Regions from separate parts of the Paenibacillus sp. FSL P2-0173 genome, predicted to be linked through region 1. Evidence: riboswitches for the same ligand, from Rfam matches in the RefSeq annotation. Region 1 holds a riboswitch; each other region holds the start of a gene.
The links. A riboswitch is a leader RNA that binds a small molecule or an ion and turns the genes downstream of it on or off. The one in region 1 is predicted to bind thiamine pyrophosphate.
Positions count from the first base shown of each region.

Region 2: linked by a shared signal. The riboswitch ahead of thiC (phosphomethylpyrimidine synthase ThiC) and the one ahead of tenA (thiaminase II) in region 1 are both predicted to bind thiamine pyrophosphate.
Region 3: linked by a shared signal. The riboswitch ahead of MKX30_RS02180 (thiamine phosphate synthase) and the one ahead of tenA (thiaminase II) in region 1 are both predicted to bind thiamine pyrophosphate.

Region 1 covers NZ_JBBOYK010000001.1:1,940,874-1,951,308, forward strand. The annotation lists gene MKX30_RS08525 (glycosyltransferase) at 1-960, opposite strand, end outside; gene MKX30_RS08530 (NAD-dependent malic enzyme) at 1,466-3,187, shown strand; TPP riboswitch at 3,280-3,382, shown strand; gene tenA (thiaminase II) at 3,519-4,208, shown strand; gene thiM (hydroxyethylthiazole kinase) at 4,283-5,125, shown strand; gene thiD (bifunctional hydroxymethylpyrimidine kinase/phosphomethylpyrimidine kinase) at 5,122-5,952, shown strand; gene thiE (thiamine phosphate synthase) at 5,949-6,662, shown strand; gene MKX30_RS08555 (aspartyl-phosphate phosphatase Spo0E family protein) at 6,607-6,774, opposite strand; gene MKX30_RS08560 (helix-turn-helix domain-containing protein) at 7,167-8,585, opposite strand; gene MKX30_RS08565 (LacI family DNA-binding transcriptional regulator) at 8,744-9,718, opposite strand; gene MKX30_RS08570 (6-phospho-beta-glucosidase) at 9,904-10,435, shown strand, end outside.
Region 2 covers NZ_JBBOYK010000004.1:286,628-297,062, forward strand. The annotation lists gene acnA (aconitate hydratase AcnA) at 1-382, shown strand, start outside; gene MKX30_RS21225 (YitT family protein) at 650-1,486, opposite strand; gene MKX30_RS21230 (hypothetical protein) at 1,993-2,145, shown strand; gene thiC (phosphomethylpyrimidine synthase ThiC) at 2,267-4,111, opposite strand; TPP riboswitch at 4,299-4,411, opposite strand; gene MKX30_RS21240 (IclR family transcriptional regulator) at 4,567-5,310, opposite strand; gene MKX30_RS21245 (alpha/beta hydrolase) at 5,609-6,646, shown strand; gene MKX30_RS21250 (Fe-Mn family superoxide dismutase) at 6,900-8,279, shown strand; gene MKX30_RS21255 (lipoate--protein ligase family protein) at 8,300-9,145, opposite strand; gene folE (GTP cyclohydrolase I FolE) at 9,311-9,904, opposite strand; gene MKX30_RS21265 (YneF family protein) at 9,959-10,213, opposite strand; gene queG (tRNA epoxyqueuosine(34) reductase QueG) at 10,319-10,435, opposite strand, start outside.
Region 3 covers NZ_JBBOYK010000001.1:538,403-548,837, reverse strand. The annotation lists gene MKX30_RS02215 (ATPase, T2SS/T4P/T4SS family) at 1-1,330, shown strand, start outside; gene MKX30_RS02210 (hypothetical protein) at 1,320-3,404, shown strand; gene MKX30_RS02205 (hypothetical protein) at 3,456-3,935, shown strand; gene MKX30_RS02200 (hypothetical protein) at 3,976-4,371, shown strand; gene MKX30_RS02195 (hypothetical protein) at 4,373-4,927, shown strand; gene MKX30_RS02190 (hypothetical protein) at 4,914-5,903, shown strand; gene MKX30_RS02185 (ABC-F family ATP-binding cassette domain-containing protein) at 6,087-7,640, shown strand; TPP riboswitch at 7,734-7,842, shown strand; gene MKX30_RS02180 (thiamine phosphate synthase) at 8,107-8,700, shown strand; gene thiO (glycine oxidase ThiO) at 8,765-9,913, shown strand; gene thiS (sulfur carrier protein ThiS) at 9,910-10,113, shown strand; gene MKX30_RS02165 (thiazole synthase) at 10,116-10,435, shown strand, end outside.

The DNA.
Region 1 (10,435 bases):
ATCCAGCGCCAGTCCGAGCTGTTCCTTTAAATGCGGAAACATCCGTTTCACTGCAACCGAACTCATCACTTTAAGCCCAGTCTGCGAATCTACCACACCTGTTGGTAAAAAAGGACGGGAAATGACCCGCTTACCAAAGCTGACAACAGATCGCAATAAAGATCGATTCTCGGCGGTCATATCCTTGGTTCCGATCACGACATCATAATAGCCCTGCTGAACAACATTAATCATTCTGGCAATATCCTCAATAAAAAAGGAGTCGTCCGCATCCACAAATACGTAGTAATCCGCACCTATGGTCCGCATCCCTTCCAGATACGTCCCTGCCTTACGTGTATTGCGTCCCAATTCCCTTGTTTGAAGCAGCGGGCTAAGATTCTGATTAATCCTGTTTACGGACAAGTCCGTTGCTGCCTCCAGCGCTTTAATCAAGGCATTGGTACCATCGTGACTGCCATCATCAATGAGATAAATCGAACCTTCAATAATATGGCTGCGGATAAAGGCTTGCAGTCGTTCAGCAAAGGTTTTGACATGAACAAAACGTTGCTCTTCGTTATATACAGACAAGATAAATGCAATATGTTGGCTTTTGGTCGAATACTCGGGATAGAGCAAGCTTTGTATTTCCGAAAGCATTTCTTCGGTGTCATTGGCTTGCCAAAATAGCAGCCGCAAACGGCCTACTCCGGTGATTTGCACCATATGCTGATCACTGAACGGAATTGTTACATCCGTCACCAGTAACAATGGCATTTGCGGAAATTGGCTACGGATCTGATTGGCTTTCCGCACCGCCTGCCCCGGCTCCCTATAATCAATCAGGCAACAACATGCGTTCTCGTAGACTGAAGCTGCCTCCGTGTCCTCGCACTGTATATATTGGTAAAAACAAATCACATTGGGATAATCAATAGCCCTGTCGTTATCGCTAAAAATGGCTATAGGTCCCTGCACACAAACCTCTCCTTTTCCTCCGAATAGTTCTATTTTGTTGAAAAAGAATTAAGAATGTTTGCTTATAGGAGTTAAATTAATGTCCAAATACTTCATATTTCCTTAACAAAATAGCTGACACTCCATGATATATAAGGATATAAGAGAAGAAAAACTGATTTTCATATTTGATAAAAATAGAGTATTTAGACCTGATTCATTAGAACCAAAACCATCAGAATTAGTTAGCGCATCTATATCGAAAATTAGTTCTTTTAGATCAACAGAAGGAAATATATATGGTTATTTTGTCATAGATAAATAGAAGAATAAAACAGATTCGCACGTCCATACTATGGACAACATGTCATCTTGAGGATTTTGCAAAAATCCGATAAGCGACTTTCAATGAACAAGATATAGATCGAAATGGTTTAGTTCGTCTATATTTTGCACTTCGGAGCGACTGGAATCGAATTTTGTGAAATCCTTTCGTTATGAAAATGAAGAGAAGGAAGGTCTTTCTATGGAAGCATTTTATGTCAATCGCGATGGGTCATTATCTACTCCATTACGGGGAAAGGATGTGTTGGCAAATCCTCTTTTGAACAAAGGTGTCGCTTTCACAGAAGAAGAACGCAAAGATCTGGGTTTGGAAGGAATCCTTCCTCCAACCGTCCTTTCATTGGAGAAACAGAGCGTACGGGCATATCAGCAGTTTCTCGCACAACCCACCATGCTGCGTAAAAATGCTTCTCTCAACGACCTTCACAACCGAAATGTCGTACTCTACTACCGGCTGCTAACCGATCATTTGAGTGAAATGCTGCCCGTAGTCTACACGCCGACCGTAGGAACCGCGATTCAAGAATATAGTCACGAGTACAACCGCCCTGGAGGCGTATATTTGTCAATAGATAACCCGAATGGTATTGGACAAGCATTCTATAACTCTGGATTAAGCGGCGAGGATGTGGATCTGATCGTCGTAACAGATTCCGAAAGTATTTTGGGGATTGGTGACTGGGGCGTCGGGGGGATTAACATTGCTATTGGCAAGCTTGCAGTATATACGGCTGCGGCAGGCATTCATCCTGGGCGGGTGCTGCCAATTGTACTGGATGTAGGCACGAATAATGAAAAGCTGCTGAATGATCCACTGTACATCGGAAACCGCCATAAACGAGTTCGCGGAGAAGCCTATAACCAGTTTATTGATACTTTTATCAGCAAAACGTTAGCGCAATTCCCGAAGGCGCTTTTACATTGGGAAGATGTGGGCAGCGTTAATGCGCGCCATATTATAGGAAAATACGGTCAAAGCATACTCACCTTCAACGATGATATACAAGGTACAGGAGCAGTGACCCTGGCTGCGATTCTTTCGGCGGTGGGTGTCACCAAGACTCCGCTGCGTGAACAAAAAATACTTGTTTTCGGCCCAGGGGCTGCAGGGATCGGTAACGCTGATCAAATTCGGGGCGCTATGATCGAGGATGGCCTTTCCGTAGATGATTCATTCAAGTCCTTTTGGGCCTTTGATTATCGCGGGCTGTTAACGGAAGATATGGAAGACGTATTGGAGTATCAGAAACCGTATGTGCGCAAAAAGGATGAAGTCAGCTCATGGACCCGGTCGGGTGACGGCAAAATACCGCTACTGGAGGTCATCCGTCAGGTGAAGCCTACGATATTGATTGGAACTTCCGGTGTAGCAGGTGCCTTTTCTGAAGAAATCATCAAGGAGATGGCGAAGCATGTAGAACGCCCGATCATTATGCCCATGTCCAATCCTACAAACCTTGCAGAAGCAGTACCCGAGGATTTGATCCGGTGGACAGATGGCAGAGCACTGATCGCAACCGGAAGTCCTTTTGAGCCCGTTACCTATAACGATACAAATTTTGAGATTGGACAGGCGAACAATGCCTTTGTTTTTCCGGGACTGGGTCTGGGTGCGATTGTGGTTAAAGCCAAAAGGATTACCCCTGCGATGTTTACAGCGGCAGCAGTTGCTGTTGCCAATGGTGTAGATTCGAATACGCCTGGCGGTGCGCTACTCCCTCATATCCGAAAATTACGCGAAGTTTCGTACGCTGTTGCGATTGCGGTTGCAAAAGCCGCGATTCAGGATCAGGTAGCGCAGGCGCACATTTCAGATGTGGAACAAGCTATACAAGATGCAATGTGGAAACCGAAATATGCCAAGGTCAAAGCAGTGGAAAGTGTAATTCATCACCCTCACTAAGCCCAAAACACCTAACTAGAGGAAATTTAATATTTTGTACACTATGTTTGACATAGCATATGAACGAATGTACAGTAATAGTCAAAAGAATAGAAGTCCACTAGGGGAGCCACTATGGCTGAGACAAGAGCGTATCTTGGACCCTTTGAACCTGATCTAGTTCGTACTAGCGTAGGAAAGTGGAGCCTTCGTATATAAGGTTTCAAGCGTTTTTTGCGCATTGGGCCTATTGTTGAAGCCGCTCCATTTTTCCGGGGCGGCTTTTTAGCGTTGTTCCGGAATTATATTCTTACAGGACTTCTTGCTCTTCAATTTAATGGAGGTGGGGAAATTGAGTTTTACACAAGAACTCCGTCGGCAGGCGGACGGCATTTTTCAAGCGATTTTTGAGCATCCCTTTGTGAGAGGTATTGCTGAAGGAAGTTTGACAAGGGGACAGCTGATTCACTATGTAAAACAGGACTTTGAATATTTGAACGCCTACATGCGGATATACGGCATCGCAATCTCCAAATGCACGAATCGGGAGGACATGGCTGTATTTAATGAACAAATCTCTTTTATTCTCCACAGCGAGGTTCATCCGCATCAAAATTTCTGTGCTGTCGCAGGGGTGAGCTATGAAGAGTTGCAGGGATATCCGCTCGCTCCGTCGGCCCATCACTATATCCGTCACATGCTGACGGTTGCGCATGAGGGCAGCCTGGGCGAGATCTTGGCTGTGCTGCTGCCATGTATGTGGACCTATGCCGAGATTGGTCGCAGGCTGCTGGATGAAGTAAAGCCGGATGAGTCTCATCCGTTCTATGAATGGATGGGCTTCTATGGAGACCAGCTTGATGATACAACACTCAAGTTCCGAGAACGTGTAGATGCTTGGGCAGAAGGCGCAACGGCTGCTGAGCGAGAGCGGATGATTGAGCATTTTATACTGAGCTGCCAGCTGGAATATAAGTTCTGGGACATGGCCTATAAGCAGGAAGAATGGCCGGTCCAGATACAGGAAGCGGTCTTGGAATAGTCAGCCTGGCAATTCGATGCGTGAAGTACAGTTAATGCCCTGTTGAACCACCAACTATAGAGAGGATAATCATTATGAGTACATGGGAAAAAAGTTATTCGGATCTCCTGACGAAGGTACAAAACAGCAAACCCCTCGTTCACAATATGACCAATGTGGTAGTCACTAACTTTACGGCCAACGGCCTGTATGCATTGGGCGCCTCCCCGGTGATGGCCTATGCACCCGAGGAAGTAGCAGACATGGCAAAAATAGCGGGAGCCGTCGTGTTAAACATCGGTACGCTGAACCGCGAACTGGTGGATGCCATGATCATTGCTGGACAATCGGCGAATGCACACGGTGTTCCGGTCCTGCTAGATCCGGTCGGTGCGGGAGCAACGAGCTTTAGAACCGAATCGGCACTGCGAATCCTGAGAGAAGTCAAAATCTCATTGGTGCGGGGCAATGCAGCCGAAGTCGCGCATCTTGTTGGAGAAGCGCGTGAGATTAAAGGCGTAGATGCTGGTGACAGTGCTGACAGCGGAAATGTCGATCTGGCAATTCGGGCTGCTCAAACGCTCAATACAATGGTTGTCATTACTGGAAAAGAGGACGTCATCACCGATGGGGCCGAAGCACGAATGATAAGCGGTGGAGACGCGCTGCTCACGAAGGTAACCGGAGCAGGCTGCCTGCTGACCTCTGTGTTAGGTGCCTTTGCAGCTGTTGAACCCAGCCTGCTGCTCGCAGGTACAGCAGGCTTGGCATTTTACGGTGCAGCAGCTTCCCGAGCCGCAGCACGTACCGCAGAGCTGGGGCCCGGCAGCTTCCAGATTGCCTTTCTCGACGAGCTCGCCAAACTACATACAGGTTCGCTAGAGGGGCATGTCACTGTCCGTGAAGCCGGAACAACCACAGCAGGTGGTGCGCGATGACAGACGTTCGTGTACCCAGAGCACTGACGATTGCCGGTTCGGACAGTGGCGGCGGGGCCGGGATTCAAGCCGATCTCAAAACCTTTCAGGAGCTTGGCGTTTACGGCATGTCGGCTATTACGGCCATTACCGTACAGAATACTTTAGGGGTCCACGGCGTATATCCGCTGCCACAGGAAGCAACAGCGGAACAGATCGAAGCTGTAGGATTAGACCTTGGAGTGGATGCCCTGAAGACTGGCATGCTGTTTCATGCGGGCATCATCCGTCTTGTGAGCAAGCAGATTCGAAAGTTCGGCTGGAAAAAGGTTGTCGTCGATCCCGTGATGATTGCCAAGGGAGGCGCAAAGCTGCTGCAGCCAGAAGCGATGCAGGCTCTGAAGGACGACCTGCTCCCCTTGGCCCTGGTCGTTACACCGAATATCCCGGAGGCGGAAGCCCTGACAGGGATCAGTATCCATACGATGGAGGATCGCCGCGAGGCTGCGAGACATATTAGCAGTATGGGATCAAAATTCGTTGTGATCAAGGGTGGCCACGCTGACGAGAGCGAGAGCAGCGAACAGATTGTGGACCTACTCTTTGACGGAACCGCCTTTACAGAGCTGAGCGGCAAGCGAGTACGGACTGTTCATACACACGGAACAGGATGCACCTTCTCAGCAGCGATTACCGCGGAATTAGGGAAAGGGATGTCTGTACCGGAGGCTATCTCGAATGGCAAAGCCTTCATCCAGGCAGCGATTGAGGAACCTTTGCAGCTTGGACAAGGACATGGACCCACCAATCATTGGGCCTACCAACGTCGTCAGGAGGTGCTGCTATGAGCGGTAGAATGTTGTCAGAGGTGGTGCGCCGCCAGCTACAGATGTACCTGGTGCTTGGAAGCGTGAATTGCCTCGCGGAACCAGGCTGGGTCGTGCAAGAGGCTCTAGCTGGCGGCGCAACCATGGTCCAGTTCCGGGAAAAGGGTCTCGGCGCGTTAACGGGCGTTCCTATGTTCGAACTTGCGCGCCAGCTACAGGAACTGTGCCGTCACGCTGGTGTCCCCTTCATCATCAATGACGATGTGGAGCTGGCTCTTGAACTCGACGCCGACGGTGTTCACATCGGTCAGGACGATGAATCCGCCGAATCCGTCCGCGAGCGAATCGGAAATCGAATTCTAGGCGTCTCTGCCCATACCATTGAGGAAGCACGTCGAGCCATCCTGCAAGGTGCTGATTATCTCGGCGTCGGACCCATCTATCCCACCATCTCGAAAGATGATGCCCATGCCGTACAGGGACCGGCAATTTTATATGAGATGCGTAAAGCGGGAATTGATGTGCCGATTGTTGGGATCGGAGGTATTACAGTGGACCGTGTTGAGGAAGTCGCACGTGCAGGTGCAGATGGTGTGGCGGTGATTTCAGCCGTGACACAGTCAGAACAGGTTAGAGGTGCGGTCAAGGAATTAAAGAAAAATATGGTATCATTTCTCAATGATCCGATCTACATGTTTGATAATGATTCAACAGATCATCCAGCTTTTTAGATTGTTCTATTACTTTGGGATGTGTTAAAAATCCATACTTTTTCTGGACCTGGTACAGTTTCTTCCTAGCTCGTTCGACACAAAGTAAAGTCACACCTTGGTTCATCAGCATGATCCCTCCTATATGTCATATTTTATGACAAAAAGACGTTTTTTGGATTTTCGAATGATGCGCCTAACAAAAAAAGAACATCCCAAAAGTTTGCATAAACAAAGATGCCCCTAAATCCACGTTAAAAGAGCCTCCGTTTCCACTAATTAAGTGGAACAGAGGCCCTTTTCATAAAGAAATCCAATGAATATAGAGCATACATGCCAATTCTGACCTAGAGATTAACCTTATTTGGTTTGATCTCTAATAGTCGCTGAACTCCCCAAACTTGAACTAGTCGGTGAGAATTGTCTTTGTTTCTAGCCGTTTAAGCACCTCCAATTTGTACGTGAGGCGTTATTCTTTGATTTTGGTTATGCGACTGAACAGGCATTGCTAAAATAAACAAGAAGCTAGCTGCGATGACCAGCAGAATCATTTTTTTCAACATTGTCTAACCACACCTTTTCTAATAGTTTGAAATACTCTTCCCTTGTTTCGGGAAGCGCATGTGCTTGGAAATGTGCAAAAAGCCCTGTACAGTTTATAAAATAAGTCTCATTGTTTAGTAGGTGGGCTTTTACCAGTGCATATATTAAGTGTTTAAAGCCATCATTGTACATTCCCCGCCTTAAATAGTAATAAGCCAGTTCGTAACCAAACCATGCAAAATAATCCGGCATCACTTGTTGGGTGTACATATCAGTAGATTGTGATAGCAGAGCAAAAGAATTAATCTCCACTTCAAAACGTGAAAGGATATCATTGATATCTATTGCATATCGGTTAGCAGCAATCATAACGTTCAGCAACTTGGATAGCTTTTCATTCTCGGTAGTGATTGATGTGGATGCAATATATTCAACATAATGAGGAAGCACATTGGTATCTCCAGATAGGAGTCTATTTACAAAAGTATTACCTTCTGCCCAATGCTTGAACAAGTTGACCCAGTGTTGGGTTTCCTGGTCTGTCTCGATCACCCAATCTAAATCAGAGTAGGCGTACGTAAATTGTAATGCTTGCTGATAATCGCCTTGCGCTTCACAGACACTCGCACACAGTAAATCAGCATAGGTAATGTACACAAACATCGGGCGACTCAGCCTCTGTTCAGACTCCTCCCACTCTCGCTTTTTCTGTTGATGTTTCAAAGAATATTGGATCTCCGCTTTGGCTCTCATTTTTCGAGCAGTTGCATCGAGCTTGTCCCATTCACGCAGAGAACGATACACATTCGCCAAATCTTTTAACGCATCGAGTTGATCTATTTCATTCAGACGTTCCACAAAGGGTTCAAATCGTGTAGCCGCCTTGAGATTTCGGATCTGATTGTTCCCTACCTGAATGGTAAACAGACGATACTGACAGACAGCCAAGCGTTCAGAGTGCTGGTACTTCTCGCCTTCCGCAATCCCTTCGTAGAGCAACAATGCAGCATTGTGCTGACCTTGTGCGAATAATTTTTCTGCTGCATCAAATAACTTTGGGGAATATAGAAGATTGTCCATAATATGTCCCACTACAAGCTGGATAGCATCCAACTTGTCCAGTTCCGCACAGCGAAACAACAACGGCTCAATTCGCCTCCAATCCGGGGAACGCTCAATGATGTAGTTATCTATGTATAGTTCGTAAAAAAAACCTTCTGGTAGTCCCATAGCCCAAGTGATTCGATCTAGCTGATGTATCGCAACAGGACGATGCTTGGCAATCCAATTATTAAGTGTTCTTTGATGAACACCTGAATATTCGGCAAATTGTGCCAGCGTCAAATTATTTTCCCCTAAATAATCCTCTAACTTCGCCAAAATCGTAGGTGTATGTCCCAAGTCATAACCACCCTTCATACAAAAAATCCAAATTTTATACTTTCACCTCAAATTATTCACCAATTATTAACATGTGTCAACATTTTTCTTCCATTATTCCTACTATATAAACTTGAATATGGTAATTAATAACCACTAACATGAAGTTCCTTTTGGAATCAGGTGGTCGCTCGTTCTACTAATTTGAATTCCAGATGATGTATCGTTTCATCCAGCCCTTCAAGGGCATTGCAAATCATAATGAACGCATTCTCCGCTTGCTTGTCTATCGGATAATGAATCGTAGTTAAATCAAGCAAATGCGAGATTTCGGTGTTATCAAAGCCTACTACTGCAAAATCGCTTGGTACAGAAACACCGAGTCTCCGTGCTTCAGTCAAAAGACCTGCTGCCAAATAATCGGTAGAACAGGCAAAGGCATCCGGTCTATCTGTTTGTTCTCGTTCTGCCCACCAATGAGCTATTTGTTCACCAGCTTCTATTGAATTTAAATCATAAAAATGCGGGAAGGCCTCAGCATCCAAATCGTATTTTTCGCAAAAGTCATGATAAGCTCGAATGCGTTCTTTTGTGTTCAACCCCCGCATGCTGCCGTACACATTCACAATTTTCCGATATCCTCGGGCGTACAAATGTTCCAACGCCATCGTATAGCCCTGATACTGATCCATAAATACAGACGGGATTGCCTCAATGTTTACACGCTGCCAGGTCACAATCGGACCATATTTTGTATAGTGCTCAATCACACTCCACTCATTAACACGAATCATACAGACCAAGGCGTCCAGTTGCTTTCTCCGCAACATTTCCAGCGCTTCAAGTTCTCGCCCCTTCTCCCCATTCGTAATAAACAGTGCTATATTAAAGCCATGCTCCTGGGCATACATTGTAAATCCACGCACAAATAAACCCAATGAATCATTAAAAGAAAGTGAAATAATCCCTATGAGCTTGGTCATGCCTTTTTTTAAAGATACCGCATTTAGATTAGGAACATAATCCAGTCGGTCTATGACCTCCTGCACACGCTGTCTTGTCGGTTCACTTACGTACGGATGGTTGTTGATGACACGGGACACCGTAGCCGAGGATACACCTGCCAGCTTTGCAATTTCATGAATATTCGCCATTTTTCTCACCTCGTTCTTTCTATTTTAGCATGTTCGTGTTCAGCATGTTCGTAGTGCCCGCCCTATAATTGTCACCTTCCCAAAATAAGTTTTTTAAAAGCGCTTGACCTGTAATGCATTACAGGGATTACAGTGAATTTGTGCTTAAGAAAGCGGTTAAAAAACATACTTAGGAGGCACTAACCATGAAAAAAGGCATAAAGATTGCAACCATTGGCGGAGGTTCCAGTTATACACCAGAATTAGTAGAAGGCTTCATCAAACGTTATGCAGAGCTTCCCATTCGGGAATTGTGGCTGGTAGATATTGAGGCAGGACGTGAAAAACTGGAGATCGTAGGCGCCATGGCCAAACGGATGGTGAAGGCCGCAGGCATTGATTGTGAGGTACATTTGACCCTGGATCGTCGGGAAGCGTTGAAGGACGCCGATTTTGTAACGACCCAATTTCGGGTAGGCTTGCTGGAAGCCCGGATTAAGGATGAAAGTATTCCGTTAAAACATGGCATGATCGGTCAGGAGACCAATGGTGCCGGAGGAATGTTCAAAGCGTTTCGCACCATACCCGTTATCCTCAGTATTGTCGAAGATATGAAAGAACTGTGTCCGAATGCATGGTTGATTAATTTTACCAACCCTGCGGGTATGGTCACCGAAGCTGTGCTTCGTTATGGTCAGTGGGATAAAGTCATTGGATTATGTAATGTTCCAATCGGCG
Region 2 (10,435 bases), on a different contig from region 1:
TGCTGGTAAGGAATACGGCACAGGCAGTTCCCGTGACTGGGCGGCCAAAGGTACGCTTTTGCTGGGTGTTAAGGCTGTCATTGCCGAAAGCTTCGAGCGGATTCACCGCAGTAACCTGGTCGGCATGGGTGTACTGCCTCTGCAATTCCAGGAAGGCTATGGCTGGTCCAGCTTGGGTCTGAACGGTCGTGAAACGTTTGACATTCTTGGCATCGACAATGACGTGAAGCCTGGTCAAGAGCTTACGGTTGTGGCTAAACGCGAGGATGGCACGAAGTTCGAATTCCCGGTAATTGCCCGTCTGGACAGCACTGTCGATATCGACTACTACCACAACGGTGGTATTCTGCAAACCGTATTGCGTCAAATGATCGAAAGCTAAGTTTATGAACTTCATATGTGAAGAACCCCCGTTTTGCAGATAAAGCTGCAATCGGGGGTATTTTTTTATTTATATAAACCGAACTTAAGAGTTACCTATAGCGCCACTGCGCAGTCGGATGGTGCTTCGCTTGTACAGCACCATTCCGCCTACTCCGTTTTGATGTTCATTTTTCAAGTTCATCTTATTTATATAAAACAAAAAAAGTCGATCCCTCAGGACCGACTTCTAGCCACGTTCTCTTATAACCCTACCTTCGCACGCGAGTTACTTCGAAATATCCAAAAAGCCCTCTCCGAACACGTCCCGCACGTCATGAATGGTGATAAATGCTGCTGTGTCGATGGCTTTCACTATCTTTTTAAGCGCTGACACCTCTTGTTTACTAATGACGATATACAGCACTTCTTTTGGATTTTTAGTGTAATATCCGTGGCCTGACAGGACGGTAACTCCACGATCCATTTTCGTGATGACCATCTCGGCAATTTTATCTTGGTGCTCCGAAATGATCATGACCGCTTTTTTAGGGTTTAGTCCTTCGATCATGAAGTCCATCACCTTCGTACCAACGTACAAAATAACGATAGTTAGCATCAATTTTTCTGGACCAATAATAAAATAGGAAGAGAACGCGACAATCAAATCAAAAAACAGCAGGCCATAGCTGATATTCCAATCCAGATACTTGTTGGCAATTCGGGCTAAAATGACCGTTCCCGCCGTAGTGCCACCTACACGTACAATTAAGCCAATGCCGACCCCCACCAAAACTCCGGCAAATACAGCATTAATCGTCGGCTCATGCGAATCAATCCGCCAGTTGACCGTTAAATGTAGAAACAGCGAGTTAAAAGCGACCGCAATTATAGTGTACAGGGTCGTTCTCTTGTCCAAAAATTTATATCCGACAATCAACAGCAAGCCATTGATCACCAGATTGACGATCGAGGGAGACCACTGAAACAGGTAGTACAAAATGATCGTAACCCCTGTAACGCCCCCCTCACCAAACTCATTCGGGATCACAAACAGATTAACAGCTAGCGCGAAAAAAAACGCACCCAGAATAATAAATGCGATATCTGCAATACTTTTTTTCATATATGCTCTAATCCTTTCTCTAACATTTCAAAGGATGAATCGCCAGATGGATTGGCTGACTCTTGTTGCCAAAATACGCTGACAACCAGTTCATGGTATCTACTACCAAACATAAAGTCAATACAACTTTGACACTTTAATTCGCCACCAGACTGCCTCAATCCTGACTTGGATTCCGCAAAATTCTCCTTTTACAAGGTTATTCGACAAAATAACACAATCCCGACTACTAAACTAAGAAAACGGGCCTCTAGCCCTTGTTTTAGACCTAGGCACATTTTCCTCTAAAACGACCATCCTCCTAATCGACATTTTGGACACATATGACCATCTTCCTGTTTTATGTCAAAAGCGTTTTACTTTGAAAAAATGTGGGTATAATGATTGAAACATTACCAAGCAACCTACATAGCATCACGACATCAAGTACATACAAATAGTCCTATACAGACGTCCTAAGCAACTCAATCTGAATTTGACAATATGGAATTGGAGGAATGACCTACATGAATACAATGAACTTAACCGTCCACACCCTGATGCCCTTTCACCACCAATACCAACGTGCCAACGCGGTGAGTATGCAGAAGAAAGAAGATAGCTCGGAGAAGAAGCTCAGCTTTCAGGACATTTTGAATGAAAAAATGGGTAAAAAATAAGGCGCCGTTTATCCGGTTGCAAGATCCCGCTTTACATAAGCTAAAAAGCCGTAGTTCCCTACATCGACTGTAGAGAACCACGGCTTTTTTAATTCATTTTTCCTAAACTCACACGTTCGTTTTACTGACCTCCATCCCGATACTGCTCTGCCTTCTCACGCATCCCGGCAGCTACTGCTTCTTGAGTGTTCAGCCCCTTATCCGCTGCATAAGCGCGAATGTCCTGCGTAATGCGCATACTACAAAATTTGGGACCACACATCGAGCAGAAATGTGCTTCCTTGGCGCCCTCTGCCGGTAGCGTTTCATCATGGTAGGACAAGGCCCGCTCGGGATCAAGCGACAGATTGAACTGGTCCCGCCACCGGAACTCAAAGCGTGCCTTGGACAAAGCATCATCCCGCTGCTGTGCCCGTGGATGACCCTTCGCCAGATCGGCAGCATGTGCCGCAATTTTGTAGGTAATGACACCCTCGCGGACATCATCCTTATTCGGCAGACCCAAATGCTCCTTAGGCGTAACATAACACAGCATGGACGTCCCAAACCAACCGATCATCGCCGCCCCGATGGCTGAGGTAATATGATCATATCCGGGGGCAATATCCGTCGTGAGCGGCCCCAAGGTATAGAAAGGAGCTTCCTTACAAATCTCCATTTGTAAATCCACATTCTCTTTGATTTTATGCATAGGGACATGTCCTGGCCCTTCAATCATGACCTGAACATCATGCTTCCAGGCGATCTGCGTTAGCTCGCCCAACGTTTCCAGCTCTGCAAACTGTGCTTCATCATTCGCATCATAGATGCTACCCGGACGTAGACCATCCCCGAGAGAAAAGGCCACATCATAGGCTTTCATAATTTCGCAGATTTCTTCAAAATGCGTATACAAAAAATTCTCCTGATGGTGCGCAAGGCACCAGGCTGCCATGATCGACCCACCACGGGATACGATTCCCGTCATTCTATTCGCCGTCATCGGTATATACCGCAGCAATACACCCGCATGAATTGTAAAATAGTCCACTCCCTGCTCCGCTTGCTCAATCAGCGTATCGCGATACAGCTCCCACGTCAGCGCTTCTGCTTCGCCGTTCACCTTTTCAAGTGCCTGATACAGCGGTACAGTCCCAATCGGTACAGGAGAATTCCGAATGATCCATTCACGTGTTGTATGGATATTACGGCCTGTGGACAGGTCCATAACTGTATCCGAGCCCCAACGCACAGCCCAGGTCATTTTTTCCACTTCCTCCTCGATGGAGGAGGTAACCGCAGAATTACCAATGTTCGCATTGATCTTCACGTGAAAATGACGCCCAATGACCATTGGCTCACTTTCCGGGTGATTGATATTCGAAGGCAAAATGGCTCGTCCAGCAGCCAACTCCTGCCGTACAAACTCAGGCTCCACCCCTTCGCGGATCGCCGCAAATTCCATTTCGGGCGTAATGATCCCTTGCCGCGCATAATGCATTTGCGTCACTGTACGACCTTGCGAAGCACGAAGCGGACGGTTGGTCACGCCGGGAAATTCAACTGTCTCCCGTTTGGAGCCAGGTTTCAGTCCATTATCCTCCGGTTTGACGGCGCGTCCCTCGTAAGCCTCCACATCGCCCCGTTCCAGGGCCCAAGCTCGCCGTAATGGAGGCAGGCCCTGACGGATATCGACCTGATAGGCTTCGTCGGTCATGGGACCGCTCGTATCGTACACACGCAATGGCTCATGATGCTCCGTGCCCTGCGGCGTATGTGTAGGATGAAGAGCAATTTCCCGCTCTGGCACGGCAATGTCCGGCCGTGAGCCTTGAATATATACCTTACGGCTCCCTGGAAAGGGCGTTACCCCTCTGGCTTGCTCCCCGTTTGTCTTCTCTACCTCAACTTCTTTTGTTCCTACCAATCTTACTTCTGTTGATTTCAATTCTGTTCCTTTTGTTCCTTCTACTTCTGTCGGCTTCATTGTCCATTCCTCCCGTTTCGATGAAATGACACACCGATCCGGAACCATTCCCAGGGTGGCGCTGATCTATGCAAAAAAGCCGGTTCCCTAGGGAACCGGCTAATCTAACGAGGCAGCTATCCAGACAGTACGCATGTGGAATAATCCTATTCCAATGCGCCACTGTAGACAGCAGCCGCGTATACATTTCAATGGCCGATTACTTCCCTACGCTGGTATGATCCAGATCAGGTGCAAAGGGTCCGGAATCTTGCACGATTCCATCTCAGCCCGGCATTACAGGCTCCCCCAGTAACTGTGATACTTCTATTCACATGAGGCGGCTATAACAGATATCCCGCCATCCTTACCAGACTACTTTAAATTTATGGCTTTGGCAACCCTTCTAGGTTCCCTTTACCAAGGAGACGCTCCCCATCAAATCACTCTGCTTGCTTCAACTGTGTTCATTCTTGTTACGGAAGCATAAGCCCCATTTCCTTCGCCGCTTCAATCAAAATCGGAGCAAAGTCATGTAGCGTCTCGGGTGCAAGCCGACTGACCGGACCGGATACAGATAAAGCCGCAGTGACCTGTCCCTTCCGGTTTACAATTGGGGCAGCCACAGCAGCAGCCCCTGGCTCCCGTTCTTCATAGCTGGTCGCATAGCCCTTCTCGCGAATGTCCTGCAGCTGGGCTTTATAGACCTCCGGGTCTACTGAGGACGGCCATTCATCCCCGCTTAGCAGGGCTTCCAGCTCCTGCGGCGGCATAAAGGCTGCCAGCACTTTGCTGGAGGCCCCTACAGCCAGCGGCATACGCGCACCTACAGGCGCAACCCTGCGGATCGCCTGATTGCTCTGCACGGCTTGTATGCGAATACGCATGCTGCCGTCACGTAAGTACAAGCTGACCGTCTCGCCCAGACGATCACGTAGTCCTTCCATTGCAGGCTGTAACAACACCGCCGGCTCGTCGCTTTGGGACAAGTGCGTGGATAGCTCCCAAATGCGGAAGCCAAGTCGATATTTTTCCGTTTCGGCATTCCGAACGACAAAGCCCCGATCCTCCAACGTAGTCAGCAGCCGATGAACCGTGCTTTTATGTAGACCAATTTTGGAGGCAATCTCCGTCAGGCCAAGATCCGAATCTGCGGTAAAACACAGCAGTATATCAAGTGCACGCTCTACAGCGCGAACGGTTAATTTACGGTCTTCCATCGTGAACCGCTCCTCTTGTATCCATATTCGTTTCACACTATGAAACATGGTTACATAAATTATATAGAATAGTCGCGGCTACTGTAAACCGATGTTTTTGTGACAACCATATTACAGAACGAGAACAAACATCGACAATTCTTTGCATCATTTTTACTTTTCCGGTTCAGGCGTTGACTTTGGATAATCCCCATCATACGATAATAGGTATCTATACGGATCTACACTACTATTTTCAAGTGGAATTATACCTAAATTCTATGAAACGAAGATCAATTTTATATAAGGAGGCTCTTACATGATTTCGACATCCCAGCGCAACGCTCAGCTACAGACCGCTGTTCAGGAGCCGTCCACCCCACTCTTTAATCCCCGTCTGCTGCGGTTCAAGCACGTTGTGATTGCTCTGCTGCTGTCGGTCGTCTTTTTTCTGTTGTTTTGTTTTATTGCCTTGCATGCTTACATCGCATGGGTACTTACGAATCCCACCGTTGCACCACTGTACTCTAATCCGATGCAGGCCAAAAGCATGCCTTATGAGGAAGTCAGCTTCCCTGCCAAGGATGGTAGCCGCATGGTACAAGGCTGGTATATCCCGGCGGATCAATCGCGGAAAACGATTATTTTCAGTCATGGCTATGGGGCTAACCGCGAAGAAAGCTGGATTCCCATGTATGATCTGGCGCATTATGCCCACAGTTTGAACTTTAATGTGGTCATGTTCGATTATGGATTTGCGTCACAAAACAGCAAAGCAGTCGCAACCGGAGGCAAAGCAGAATCCCAACAGCTCCTCGGAGCAATTCAGCTTGCGAAGCAACGCGGCTCGTCGGAGATTATCGTATGGGGCTTCTCCATGGGGGCAGGAACCGCTCTTCAGGCGGGCTTGCAAACCAAGGATGTGGACGCAATGATTTTGGACAGCACCTTCCTGCTGGAGCCAGATACGCTGTACCATAACATTCACAATCAAATTAATCTGCCAAGACATCCGTCTTTGGAAATTCTGGAGTTGCTGTTTCCAGTCTTGAACGGAACCAGCTTGCATCAAATTCCATATCAGGAAGTTAAAAAGGAAAACTATCCGTTCCCGATCATGTTTGTGCATGGTACACAGGATGAAAAAGCTCCTTATCCTATTGCGGAAAAGCTCGCTGCCAATCAAACCAACCCGCTTTCCAGTGTATGGATTGTTAAAAACGGGATACATGAGCTTATTTTCAGAGAGCACCCTCGTGAATATTTGCGACGGGTATCGACGTTTCTAAGCAGTGTACAGGAGCTGGAGGACAAGAAAACCATCGCTGATGCCCACAAACAAACGACTACGAAGTAAATTTTTCGAAGAACTGTATTCTATTCTTCGCCTGGAAGAAGCCTGCCTATGGACACTTAACCCGTGCCGTAGCTGGGCTTCTTTTTCGTTTTCCATGGGTATTCATTGTTTTACGTAACAGATGTGACCGGATTAAGGGAGTTCATAGACATATTCCTGATGAGACAGCGAATATACTGGGTACGTATGCATCCAGGGCAGATCTGCCAGATCCGCCGGATAGCCATAGTAGGATACGGGAGGTAAAAAAACGATGCTGAGTACTTATGGGTCTTTCCTGCCCTTACGTGTGCTGGAGGAAATTCGGCATTGGAAGCAGCAGGAAAGTTGGCATGTGGAAGTGATTAAATCCGCTACCGAGGGATTGGAGCCAACTTATGTACGGTTGCTGGATGATTGGCGGACTGTATTCGAACAGACGGAACGCACCGCCATAGAGTTGCTAGAAGAGCAACGGAGCGTACTCGATCCGGCAGATCAGGCGTGGCATCAGGAATGGAAACAGATGTCGGCTGCTCCACAAGCACATACACACGAATTCACTGGACATTCAAAACAGTCAAGGGGATTAGACGCATCATCATCTGTAAAGATGCCATTGTCAGAGTCAGCCTTAAACTCTCAGCCTGACTCACAAGAATTAAATCGTCGACTGGACGATTTGCTGCAAACCGCAAACCGTCAGTCACAGGAGTATGTACGACAGCTCGGTCTGCTGAGCGAGCACAGTCATGCATTGCGTCAGCAGCCAAAATCTGCCGGAGTTGTATTACACGCGGCACATGAAAGCCAATATTTCCTAATCTCGACAACCCCCTTTCAAGAACCTGGCTCCATCGCAAGGGCTGCTAGGTTGTATCATGTAGCGGCAGAGGGTGAGATTTACCCAGAGGAAGCGTTTCGAGAACGGCAGGCAGGCATAAGGGGAGAAGGCGCATGGACGACTAAAAGCGTCAAGTCCAGCCAGGCACAACCTTCGGCAACGGAAAAAACCTCAATCGGCCGCTCGGTTCCTATTGGGGGACATCGGCTACCGCCGCTCCCTTACCCCTATAATGCGCTTGAACCGTATATTGATGAGAAAACGATGCGTATTCACCATGATAAGCATCATTTGAGCTATGTGAATGACCTGAATAAAGCGGAAAAGAAGCTGGAAGAAGCCCGAAAAACAGGTGATTTTGACCTCGTAAAACATTGGGAACGAGAACTGGCATTCAACGGCGCAGGCCATTATCTGCATACTCTTTTTTGGACGATCATGAGTCCTAAAGGTGGCGGAAACCCAAGCGGACCGCTGGCTGAACAGATTAAAAAGGATTTTGGCAGCTACGATGCATTCAAAAAGCAATTCAGTTCGGCAGCCGAAAAGGTCGAGGGTGGCGGCTGGGCTATCCTGGTATGGAGTCCACGCGCGGGACGGCTTGAAATTTTGCAGGCCGAAAAGCACCAGAATCTGACTCAATGGGAGTCCATTCCGCTGCTGGCGATAGATGTATGGGAACATGCATATTACTTAAAGCATCAAAATGAGCGTAACAAATACATTGAGGATTGGTGGCATGTCGTTAACTGGCCTGAAGTGGAAGCGCGCTACGATCAAGCCTCCAAACTGAGATGGCAACCCTTCTAAGCTTCTAAGCTAAAGAAAAACTACACCTGCAAATCGTATCGCTCTCTGAGCGCTGCCATTTGTTCGGTCAATCCTTCCGGTTGTACCACCCAGCCATCGGCAGGTAAAATGGCTGTCCGGCTCTCAACGACACGGCGCAGAGATGCCGTGTACGCCTCAACAGACGGCACTCCAGCCAGCTCTGCCAGGCTACCCATCGTTGCTGGATTCACCCGGGGGTAATCCTGCTGCTGCACGCCTGCCGATGTGTCCCCGGCTGCCTCTGTATAGAAATGCTGCACCGCCTGTGCACGCTCTGCACCGCTGCCCTCAATCATCACGAAGGCTGTGATGATATACGCCTTGGCTTGGCGCCGCTGTGCAATGCCGCAAAACTTGCGGCCCCGGACGCTGACATCGTAATCCCCGGGACAGAAGGACCCGAGGATTTCTCCGGTCTGCGCCTCGCCAGACCACGGAACCAGCGCATCGGCAATTAGCGCTGCCATGAGCCGAAAATCCTCATGCAGGCTGATGGCCCGCTGTGGATTCGGCAGGATTAAGGACAGGTTCAGTACCCCTCTGTCCAGCATGACGGCTGCTCCACCCGAGGGGCGTACGCATACCGAGGTTCCCGCGTTGCGCACTCGTTCCATCGCCTGTGGGGCGTAGGGAAGCCTGCGGTCCCGGTGACCGATCACAAGCGCTGACGGATGCCGCCATAGATGCAAAATGGGTGTAGCTCCTTTCCCTACTTGCCGACAAGCCAGCTCCTCCCAAGCCAGCGGAGACAAAACATTCTCCTGAGTGGCCGCGAGTGGCGTTTCAAACCACTGTAACTCAGGCAAAGCTGTTGTTTTTTCCGTTGATCTATGTACATTCTCCATACGTTATCCCCTATCTATAAAAATAACTGTTATCCATAGGCAAATCGTAATTTTAAGGCAGCTATCCCGTCGTCTCTATTTCTGATGTTAACAAAAAAAGGTGGCTACGCCTATGCGTAAACCACCCTTTTTTTGTTCATCACATAAACGTCTTGCGATGTTCGATCAATCCTTGAGCAGCGACAAAAACTCTGCGCGCTGCGCTGCATCATCACGAAACGTACCGCGTACCGCAGACGTTACCGTTTTGCTACCAGGCTTTTTGACACCTCTTGCACACATGCACAAGTGCTCGCCTTCCACGACCACCATAACCCCGTGAGCGGAGACCGCTTCATTTAAAATATCAGCGATCTGTGATGTAATACGCTCCTGTACCTGCAATCGGCGGGTCACTGCCTCTACCAGGCGTGCAAGCTTGCTCAGTCCTACAATTTTGCCGCTGGGTACATAGCCGATATGCACTTTTCCGAAGAAAGGAGCCATATGGTGCTCACACTGGCTGTAATAGACGATGTCCTTCACGATCACAAGCTCCTCGTGATTCTCGTCAAATGTCACACCCAACGCATCCCGGGGATCAACCTCATAACCCGCAAATATTTCCTCATACATGCGCGCAACGCGTGCCGGTGTTTCCAACAACCCTTCACGCTTGGGGTCCTCACCGATCAGTTGTAAAATCTGCTCCACATGGTACTCGATTTTATCCCGGTTATCCGCAGCTTTGCGGTTAATATAATCTTTTACGCCAGCCACAGTAATCCTCCTCTATGCAGCAACCTCATGCGGCATCCGTGCTCACGTTGCTCATTATTTCCGACGGCCCTGATTTTTACGCGGACCAGGCTGATTTTTGGAGAACTGTTGGTTCTTCATCATCTGCTGGGCTTTTTGCATTTGTTTCCCATTCAGGTTGTAACCCATCTGTTTGGCCATTTTTTGCAGCGTTTCAGGGTCGTTTTGCATCTTTTCAAGCTGTTTACGAAGATAATAAGCACCGATGAAAAATCCCCCAACCAAACCAGCAATCAGGGTAATAATCGGAATGACAATATTCCACACCACGAAGTCGTCACCTCTGTATATTTATATGAAACATCTTGAATTGCACGAACCTATCATAGCAAAACATGGGACAGCTAGCAAATCACTTTTTGCAAACATATGTCCTTATTGTTTCTCCAAATCCAGCAGCTTCGTCTTGACTGGTAAGCCTCCAGCATAACCGACCAAACTTCCGTTTGCACCCGATACCCGGTGACATGGAAACAGAATGGGTAACGGATT
Region 3 (10,435 bases), 1.4 Mb from region 1:
CGAAATGAGGTATTCACAGCAAGGTGAAGAAGATGGAAGTTATCTCGTTACCGCAGAGGATATTCGTTATATCTATGACTGTGAGTACCGCCCTCTTTCCTTTTTGGAGAAAGTGGATATTATTGTCCAGCGGATTTATCAGCATTACAAAGGCTTTTCCGTCATTGATGATATTCGTGACCAGCGGATCGACGGTGTAAGTGGGGGCGTCAGTGGTATGCCGGAAGGTGGGATTCCTGCATCATCAGACTGGCCTTCGGATGGGTATGTATTTGAACAAACATCTGCGCCTACTGCCAATGGTTATGAGAGCGTATGGATCTTTTATAAAGGTAAAACTATCCATCTTTCGTTCCTTTCCTTCGGATCTGAGCGTGAACTTAAAAGGGTGTGCCAAAATATTTATAAATACAATTACCCGGGACAGCTTTCCGAAGCGAATGGTTATAAGGTCAACGAAATGAAGGATGGGTCACGGGTAGTGGTGGTGCGCCCTCCTTTCTCAGAATCGTGGGCTTTCTTTGTCCGTAAATTCGATATTCAAAGCGCATCGCTGGAACAGTTAATTAAGGGACAGAATGCTGATTTTCCAATCCAGTTACTTTCTTATTTAATGAAAGGCAGCCGGATTACTGCTATTACAGGCGCGCAGGGTTCAGGTAAGACGACGTTGTTAATGGCGATGGTCAAGCATATTTATGCTTCGTATACGCTTCGTGTTCAAGAAATGGCCTTTGAACTGCATCTACGCAGCATTTACAGTCGCCGTAACATTCTTACCTTTCGAGAAACGGACCATATTTCAGGACAACAAGGGCTTGACTTGCAGAAAAAAACAGATGGAACCGTCAATATACTAGGCGAAGTAGCAAGTGATGAAGTAGCTGCTTGGATGATTCAAATGTCGCAGGTTGCCAGTCTGTTCACCATTTTTACTCATCATGCCAAAACATTTCGTGATCTCGTGTTTTCACTTCGTAATTCATTGCTCAAAACAGGAGTATTTCAGCATGAAGGCATCGCTGAGGAACAGGTAGTTCATGTCATTAACTTTGATGTGCATCTCAAACGTGATGCGGAAGGGCGACGCTACATCGAACGGATCACAGAATGCGTGCCGCGTGACCCGGATCATACGGATACAGGTTCCAATGCTTCATCGAGCTATAGTTATCGCCACGTTATGGAATATCGGAACGGAAGCTATATACCGATGGAGCCCCTAACTGCCAAAAGTGCAAAAGAAATGTGTGAGCAGATGAATGTAAAGGATGCCAGAGATTTCCGCAGTTTTTTGACCCGCTATTGGGAGGAAGACTATGAGTCTTAAAGAAATTTTATTATGGATTTTACTAATATCAGGTGGGAGCTTTGCGCTTCTATATATAGTTTTGTGGGGGTTGCGTAAGCGCGGTAGTCATGCAGTTCGCAGAGGACGAATTCATTCTGTTCAGGAAGGTCGCAAAGGAAAAGCGGTACTTCAACGTGAGCTGCAAGCCTTACTGCATAAGTTGTACACGCTGTGTATGAAGGTGCCTTTTTTATCTGGATACATCACAAGTGTACGTAAGCGACTAGCTGGTCAGCATGCCTACGATGAGTACAAGCTTCGCCTACAGACCATGAAGATGACGCTGTTCATCTGGGGGGCTTTTACTTGCAGTGGCGTTGTGCTGGTCATGATGAAGCCAGGAATAGAGTTTGCTATATTGGCTGTTTTATGCGGAGTGGTAATCAACAGTCTTATTTTGGATATGGCCATTAGCCGGATGGAAAAAAGGCTACTTGCACAGATGATCGAATTATTCGCCAATGTACGTCATTATTACCATCAGCACGGTATGGTGGAGGAAGCCATATCCGAAGCGGCCGATTTAGCTGAGGCAGAGGCTGGGAGACACGCACGACTCATCCATGAGGCGCTAACAGATGTTGATCCGCACGAAGCATTGGAAAGATACTATGAGTCGGCTCCTAATCGATTTTTAAAAGCTTTTGCCGGTATCTCATATATGGTAATGGAGTTTGGTGACCGGGTTGATGAGGGGGGCTCCATTTATTTGAAGGGGCTCGGCAGTCTCGCACGCGAAATCCAGTTGGAGTTGCTGCGAAGAAATAAACTGGACTATCTGTTAAAAAGTCTAAACGTGATCGCACTGGCACCTGTTTTCTTTACGACCCCAATCGAGACATGGGCGAGATCCAGCTTTCCATCCATGGATGAGTTTTATCAGGGAAAATTGGGTTATATAACGAAATTGTCCGTTTATATTGTGATAATCGTATCTTATTTCCTGTTACAGAAACTGCAACAGACCGATGAGACAGGATATCGTGCGGGTAGAGGCCGGAGGGTTTGGGAGCAGAAGCTATACCGTTTTCCCATCATTCGTAATGTGGTGGATTCTTTAATTCCGCGTCAGCATATGTCTTCTTATTTCCAAATAACCCGTCTATTAAAGGAAAGTGGTGCGGAGGTTAAGCTGGAGTGGCTCTACATACGCAGAATGGCTCTTTTTATCGTAGGATTGGTGCTCAGCATCAGTACGATATTTTTTTTACATGAAGCTGAGAAAACGCATATCCTTCACGCCCCAGTACAATCAGGTCAAATGTTTGGACGTTTAAGTCCGGTGGAGCAAAAAGAAGCTTCGAAGCAGAGTGAGATTGATCGCAAAATCATGCATTCGCTGAACATGAGGGCGAACAGCACATACGAACAAACGTACGTTGTTTTAGAGCATAATGCTAATGGAACTGCTACTCCTGAACAGCTATCCACAAATACTCGGCGTATCCTCCAAAAGCTGAAAGATTGGAATGATGAATACATCAAGTGGTGGGAAGTACTGATTAGTTTGATTGTTGGGTATGTAGCCTATCAAATGCCTATGCTTTTATTATATTTGCAACGAAAAATGCGTCGGTTGGATATGAGGCATGAGGTGTATCAATTTCAAACGGTTATTTCCATTTTACGGGTTATGGAACGAATGTCTGTCGAGGAGATATTGGAGTGGCTGAACAGATTTTCAGTTATATTCAAAAGATCTCTGCAAAAATGTTTGCTTCATTATGAACACGGGCCAGAGGCAGCTCTCGACTTGCTAAAAGAAGAGGCACCTTTGCCGGAATTTCAACGTCTAGTGGACAAGCTCCATTTGTCTTTGGGTAAAATTACGATTCGAGAGGCCTTCGATGATTTGGAATCCTATATGTCCTACTATTTCGAACAAAGAAAACAGGAGTATGAAAAAATAATAGACAGCAAGGCTATCTGGGGGAGGATGATTGGTTTTGCCCCGATGTATGGTCTTATCTTTTTATATTTGGTGATTCCGTTGATCGGTATGAGCTTTGTTCAAATGGATAACTATTATGAGCAAATACAAAAAATTCAGTGAAAAAGTTCTATTATGACTAATACAAAATAACAAGCTAAGGAGAGAAAAATAATGAATAACGCATCAACAGCTTTAAAGGTAGCCGCTGGGATATTTTTGACCATCGCTCTAATTACGATTGTAGTTATACTGTTTATTTCAGCCCAGGAGGCGACTAAAACGGCACAAAACAATTTTGCTGATATCCAGACCGAATTGTCTCAGGCCTCTTTTACGGTATATGACGGCACAACGATTAGCGGTTCCCAGGTGACCAATGCGCTGCGGAAGTTTCAGGGGAAGGACCAATTCGGCATTCAGATTAAAACCGGCAAAAATATGGCAGGCCAGTGGTACGGTAATGCTCTGAACATTAGCCCAGACAGTGAACAGTATGGCGCCGTGAATGGCGGCAGTGATAAGACTGGGAAAATCACGAATACGCTTAATGAGAAAGAGAATGAATACGTAAATCCAAGTGGCAAATTCAAGGCTGAAATCGTCAAGGACAAATCGAACGTTGTCCGTGGATTGTTGTTTACCCAGTCCTAAGCACTACAGTAAAGATAATAATCATAAGGGGGATGAGAGTATGTCTGATCACGCTTCAAGCATGCTGCGGCTTGGTGTGTCAGTTATTCTGTTCATAACCGCATGTGTAACGGCAGCAGACTTGTCCAGCCAGCTGGATGGTGCACTGGAATTAAGATCACAGCAGGAAGAGCATTCTGAAGGGCGAATAGCCCGTACTGCTGGGGTGGGGTTGCCGGAACGGATAAAAGGAACTCAGGTAATGCAGGCAATTCGCATGAACTTACAGGAGGGGATTTCGATTCATGTCGACGGGACAGAGTACGATGCGTATTCTGAACCGTTTGAGCCTGATGTATCGACCTTAGATGCTTCTTCTTTATATTCCATATACCCACAGCGTAATGGGAATGGGGACATAACATCTGTACGTTTTGAGAAATTGGGGGAGGAATGAAGTGGTTCAAACAATATCCAAGCTGCTAGGGGCGCTGATCGCTGTATTGCTTTTGTACATCGTACCCGCAGCTCAAGCTGCTGAACGGCAGGAAGATATATCCGGGTTAAATACATATCATTCAACTGTACGTTTTGTTGATATGGTAAGAACCAAAGGTTACATTACACCGACGATGTATAACGATTTTATGCGTGATCTGGAATTGACAGGCAATATGTACGAAGTTGACTTGGAGCATATGCACAAAAAGTATGTACCGGACTATGCAGATGCCGCGAAGCCAGACAGTTTTCTGGGCAATTATGAAACTGTATATGATGGGTACTATAATCCGCAAATCTTACCTGTACTGTTTCCTGACAATCAGCAGCCAAAATCAGATCAGCTACGTCGGTATACCTTGATGGCCGGGGATTATTTTACGGTCCGGCTACATAATACGAATCGGACTCCTGCGGACTTGTACAAATCATGGCTTCTCGGTGGGGCAGATAGCGGAAAGCCGGCAGTTACAGCTTCTTACGGGGGCATGGTTCTGAATGAAGATTACTGATTTTGCAGTCATATTTATACTTTTGTTTTTGCCCTTTGGTGTAGTTAGTGACTTACGGGTCCAGAATCAGCGTGAAGTGCAGCAGCTAGAAATGAAATATACGTCGGCTCTCCGTACCGCAGTTCAGGATGCAGGGGTTATGCTCTCACAGAATGAACGTCAAGAACGCGAGGCCGGATACGGATCGGATAAGTTTTTTCGTGTAGATAAAGAAGCAGCGCTGCACACGTTCCTGCACACCCTTTTTCTTAATGTAGGCATTGATGGGGATATAGTAGCACAACGTGCATTATTGGATTACATACCAGCCATTGTAATTCTAGATTATGACGGTTATTATGCGTTCACTTCAGAAGCCTATACCGACGAGCATGGACAAGCTGCCATAGGTCCCAAATGGAGCGAAAAAAAGCCATATGCCTATGTTGATTCAGTAGGCAACAGTGTGGGGTTCACCTTGGATAATTATGTGCACGCATATGATGCGCGGAATCACAGGTGGGTGGAGGGCTTTCAAAAGGAACTTCAGGACCAGACCCCTATATCTTTACTGAATAATTCAGAAACTTTTGAGCAAATACGTCGTTCCACCATCGTTCGCAGCGTCCAAGAGGACCTGGCGCGAATTATTAATGTCCATAACGAAAAAGCTGCACGTAACGGCATAACTTATACGTTCACGCTACCGCTCATTCCGCAAGAGGAGTGGTACAACACAGTAGATGATGTGGGTCTGATCGCGTTTATCCAAGGCATTCCGGTCGGAGACAGGTATTACAATAACTATGGATTTGGTGGTGGGAGAGTCGTTAGAAAGCAAGACATTATAGGCGGCATAGAACCAGATACTGGGATGAAATATTTTTATAGAGATTCATGTCCAGCTCCCTTTAAAGCGAGTGAACGTTTTGCGGATGAAAAATCTGCAGCAGCTGCGGGATACTTTGAGTACAAATGTTATAATGGCTTAAAATAATCACCTTCATGGGTGGTTTTTCTTTTTTTAGGCAGATCCATATCAAAAACCTTAAAAATCGCTGTTTTCCATATTCCGATATGGTTGCAGAATGTGCTACAATAAAGCTTTGAAAGAAACGAAATGCATATGAAATAAGAACAGTCGGCAGCGCCGATGACAATAAGGAGCCAAAAACAGCTTATGAGTTTATTGACTGTAGAAAATGTATCTCACAACTTTGGGGACCGCGCATTATTTAAAAATGTTTCCTTTCGATTGCTTGCGGGGGAACGTGTAGGTTTGGTAGGAGCTAACGGTGTCGGTAAATCGACACTCATGAACATTCTGACTGGAAAATTGCTTAAGGATGAGGGTAAAGTGGAATGGACTCCACGTGTACGTTACGGCTATCTGGATCAGCATACCAAGCTGACACCGGGCAAAACGGTACGTGATGTTTTGAAAGACGCTTTTCTTCCTTTGTTGGAATTGGAAAAGGAAATGATGCAGATTACTGACAAAATGGGGGATGCTTCTCCTGAAGAGTTGGAAGTGCTGCTGGAACAGATGGGTGAAATTCAGGAGCAACTGGATATGGGGGATTTTTACCTCATTGATGTGAAGGTTGAAGAAATGGCGAATGGACTAGGTCTGTCGGCCATAGGACTGGACCGGGATGTATCTGCACTTAGCGGTGGGCAACGGACAAAGGTGCTTCTTGCTAAGTTGCTGTTGGAAAAGCCAAATGTCCTGCTGCTGGATGAGCCTACCAACTATTTGGATGTAGAGCATATTGAATGGCTTACGCGCTATTTGAAGGATTATCCCTATGCTTTTATTCTTATTTCACATGATACTGAGTTTATGAACCAGGTCGTTAATGTTATTTACCATCTTGAATTTGCCAAGATGACCCGTTATTCAGCTAACTATGAAAAGTTTCTTGAAATGGCGGATCTGAACAAAGCTCAGCATATTGATGCTTATGAGAAGCAACAGGACTTTATTAAGAAACAGGAAGATTTTATTCAGCGTAATAAAGCGCGTGCCTCTACATCAGGCCGAGCAAAGAGCCGTGAAAAGCAACTTGATCGGATCGAACGTATAGATAAGCCTGAAGAAGCTGCGAAGCCAACCTTTCAATTCAAAGAAGCACGTGCAAGCGGAAAGACGGTATTTGAGGGTATTGATTTTGAGATTGGTTATACGCATGCCCTTTTGCCTAAAATGTCCATGACGATTGAACGTGGCGAAAAGATTGCTATTGTTGGCTACAACGGTGTCGGTAAATCGACATTGCTCAAAACCATATTGGGAAAAATACCGCCAATCAGTGGAAAAACCTATCAAGGTGATTTTTTGCAGCCCGCTTATTTTGAGCAGGAAGTAAAGGCGGAGAAAATTACACCGATTGACGATGTGTGGAATGAATTCCCACATTTGAACCAGCATGAAGTACGAGCGCATTTGGCGCGTTGCGGTTTAAAGAATGAGCATATCACGCGTCCGCTATCTGCGCTCAGTGGTGGAGAACAGGCTAAAGTCCGTCTTTGCAAACTGTTAATGCGTGAAAGCAACTGGGTACTGTTCGATGAGCCTACCAACCACTTGGATGTTAAAGCTAAGGATGAGCTGAAACGTGCCTTGAAGGAATACAAAGGGACCGTATTGCTTGTATCTCACGAACCGGACTTTTACGAGGATTGGGTAACCAAAACGTGGAATGTGGAAGAGTGGTCAAGTAAAGTTAACTAACATCAACTAAATCCAATTCTGCATATTTCACACGAAGTGGGGTTTGCAGAATTAGGAAAATATGCTAAGCTATCTTTAGCTTATACAATAAAATAGTCACACTAGGGGAGCCGCCCATGCGGCTGAGACGGAATAAATGGATTTCGGACCCTTTGCACCTGATCTGGGTTATGCCAGCGTAGGGAAGTGAGCGCCGTACAAACAAGGCAACACCATCTTATTTTTGTTTGTGCGTGGGACGATACACGTATACGGATATCATTGTCCGTTCGATTATTGGACGTTCGTTAAACCACTTCCTTGGGGAAGTGGTTTTTTTGCGTTTCGTTCACTTTAAGTTGTTCGAGCTTCCGTAGACGATTCACATACAATCCTCTTTCATTACTGCTGGTAGACGTGACTGGCTAAGCTTAGATCTTTTAGTCCAATGTGAGGTGAAGACAAAATCGAATTACACGCAATTTCGATGGAAAAGGGCACTTTTGCACAAGCAGCCCAAGTGGCTGCTGTGATTTGTCCGTATGTTCATTATGTACACGCACGTTTAAAACAGAATGGTGCCTCTGCATTGCTATCTTTGACTCGCAGCATGGTGGAGCAGGGAGTTCCTTTGCAACAAATTGTAGTAAATGATCGTGTGGATGTAGCTTTACTTACTTTGGTTGGAGCCGTCCAGCTACCAGCTAATGGATTACCTGTAGCGGATGTGAAAAGCCTACTTCCAAAGGGTACACGCTGTGGAGTATCTGTGCATTCCTTGAAGGAGGCGCAGACTGCCGAGCGGGTAGGAGCGGACTATGTACTTTATGGTCACATATATGAGACCCATTGTAAGCCCGGTATTGTACCACGGGGTTTAGCTCAGCTTGAACATATTTGCAGGCTGTCGAACATTCCGGTGATCGCGCTGGGCGGCATACAACCGCACCATATCCCGGAGCTTTATAGGGCCGGAGCAAGCGGAATTGCGGTGATGTCTGGTATATGGGAGGCTGAGTCGCCCGTTGCAGCTGCGCTGGAATACAGGCGAATGGCAGATCTTGTAGTTCACAACCTGTAGCGAGAAAACGAGAGTAGAGGCAAGCTGAAAGCAGAATGGTTTATGGAGAGGAGACACGGAACAAATGCCAAAGATACACACAGAGGCAAGAGCGATAGGACACGCTGAATGCTTGGTCATAGGTGGAGGTGTCATCGGCAGTTCCATTGCTTACCATGTGGCCAAGGAGGGAAGAAGTACGATCATGCTGGAACGATTGATCCCGGGTGAGGGAGCCTCAGGAGCAGCGGTTGGAATGCTGGCAGCGGAAAGTGAAGAGTTCACCGACTCTGAGCTGGCACGGTTTGCTCGCATAAGTCGAGACGCATTCCCTGAGCTTGTCTGTGATCTGGAGCGTTTGTCAGGTATTTCGGTGGAATTCCGTACAGAAGGATTTGTGACTCCTTTCCGTACGGAAACTGAAGGCCAAAAACGCTGGAAAGCTGCTAAAACGCGAGAGGATGATTGTCCTATCTGGTGGGATGCGAAGGAATTGGCCCGACGAATTCCAGGTTTGGATGAACAAGCGATCGGGGCAATATATCGTTCAAAAGAGACACAAGTGGCTCCTGTCCAGCTTTGCCGTGCTTATGCAGGTGCTGCTGCGGTGCTGGGGGCAACGGTATGGTCTGGTACACAGGCAGAGCAACTGGTCATACAGAATGGTCGAGTTTGCGGTGTTCGAACAGATAGTGGCTTTTTTTCCTGCGATCAGGTCATTATTGCCGGAGGCTTGGATAGCATGAAATTGCTAGCGCAGGTTGGATTTGAATATCCACTTTATCCGGTCAAGGGCGAAGCGGTAGCGGTCTCCTTGAAGGATCACCCGTTAGAATACACCATTTATGCTGATGATATTTACCTCGTGCCTAAACAGAATAACGAGCTTTGGATTGGGGCAACGAGCCTTCCGCATCAATATGACGAAGAGGTGACCGTAGGAGGCTTGGAGGGGTTGCTGGCACGTGCCTCTGCTTGGCTGCCGCGCGTCCGTGAAGCTTCTTTTATACGCACTTGGGCGGGCTTACGTCCGCAGGCCGCATCAGGTCATCCTTTTATAGGCACTGTCCCTGGGGTCGAGGGCGTATATGCTGCCGTCGGGCATTATCGCAACGGTGTCCTGCTGAGTGATGCTACCGGGCGTGCGCTGGCAGCTATGCTTAATGGGGCTGGTGCAGCTGAACTTGGGATAAGTAGATTTTCTTCTGAGCTCCTCAAGGAGGAAAGCTTATGAAGCTGACGATTAACGGCCAGAGCCTGACCTTTTCTAATCGAATCACTCATGTGGATCAATTGCTACATGAGCTTGATGTAAAGGTGAAAACTGTAGTGGTAGAGCTGAATCGGCGTATATTGACCCGTGAAGATCATGATGAAGCAGTACTGAAGGATGGAGATTGCCTAGAGATTGTACATTTTGTGGGAGGCGGTTGATCATGTTAACCATTGGAAAAGCATCTTTTACCTCAAGGTTGTTGTTGGGAACAGGAAAATTCACTGATCTGGATATCCAATCCCAAGCCGTAGAGGCTGCTGAGACGGAAATATTGACGTTTGCTGTACGGAGATTGAACTTGGAGGAACGGGATAAGCAGCATTTTCTCGATATGCTGGATTTGAGCCGATATACACTTCTTCCCAACACAGCAGGGGCTACAACAGCAGAGGAGGCCATTCGTATTGCCCAATTGGCAAAAGCCTCCGGCTTGTGCGATATGATTAAGGTGGAAGTCATTGGGGATAGCAAGACACTGCT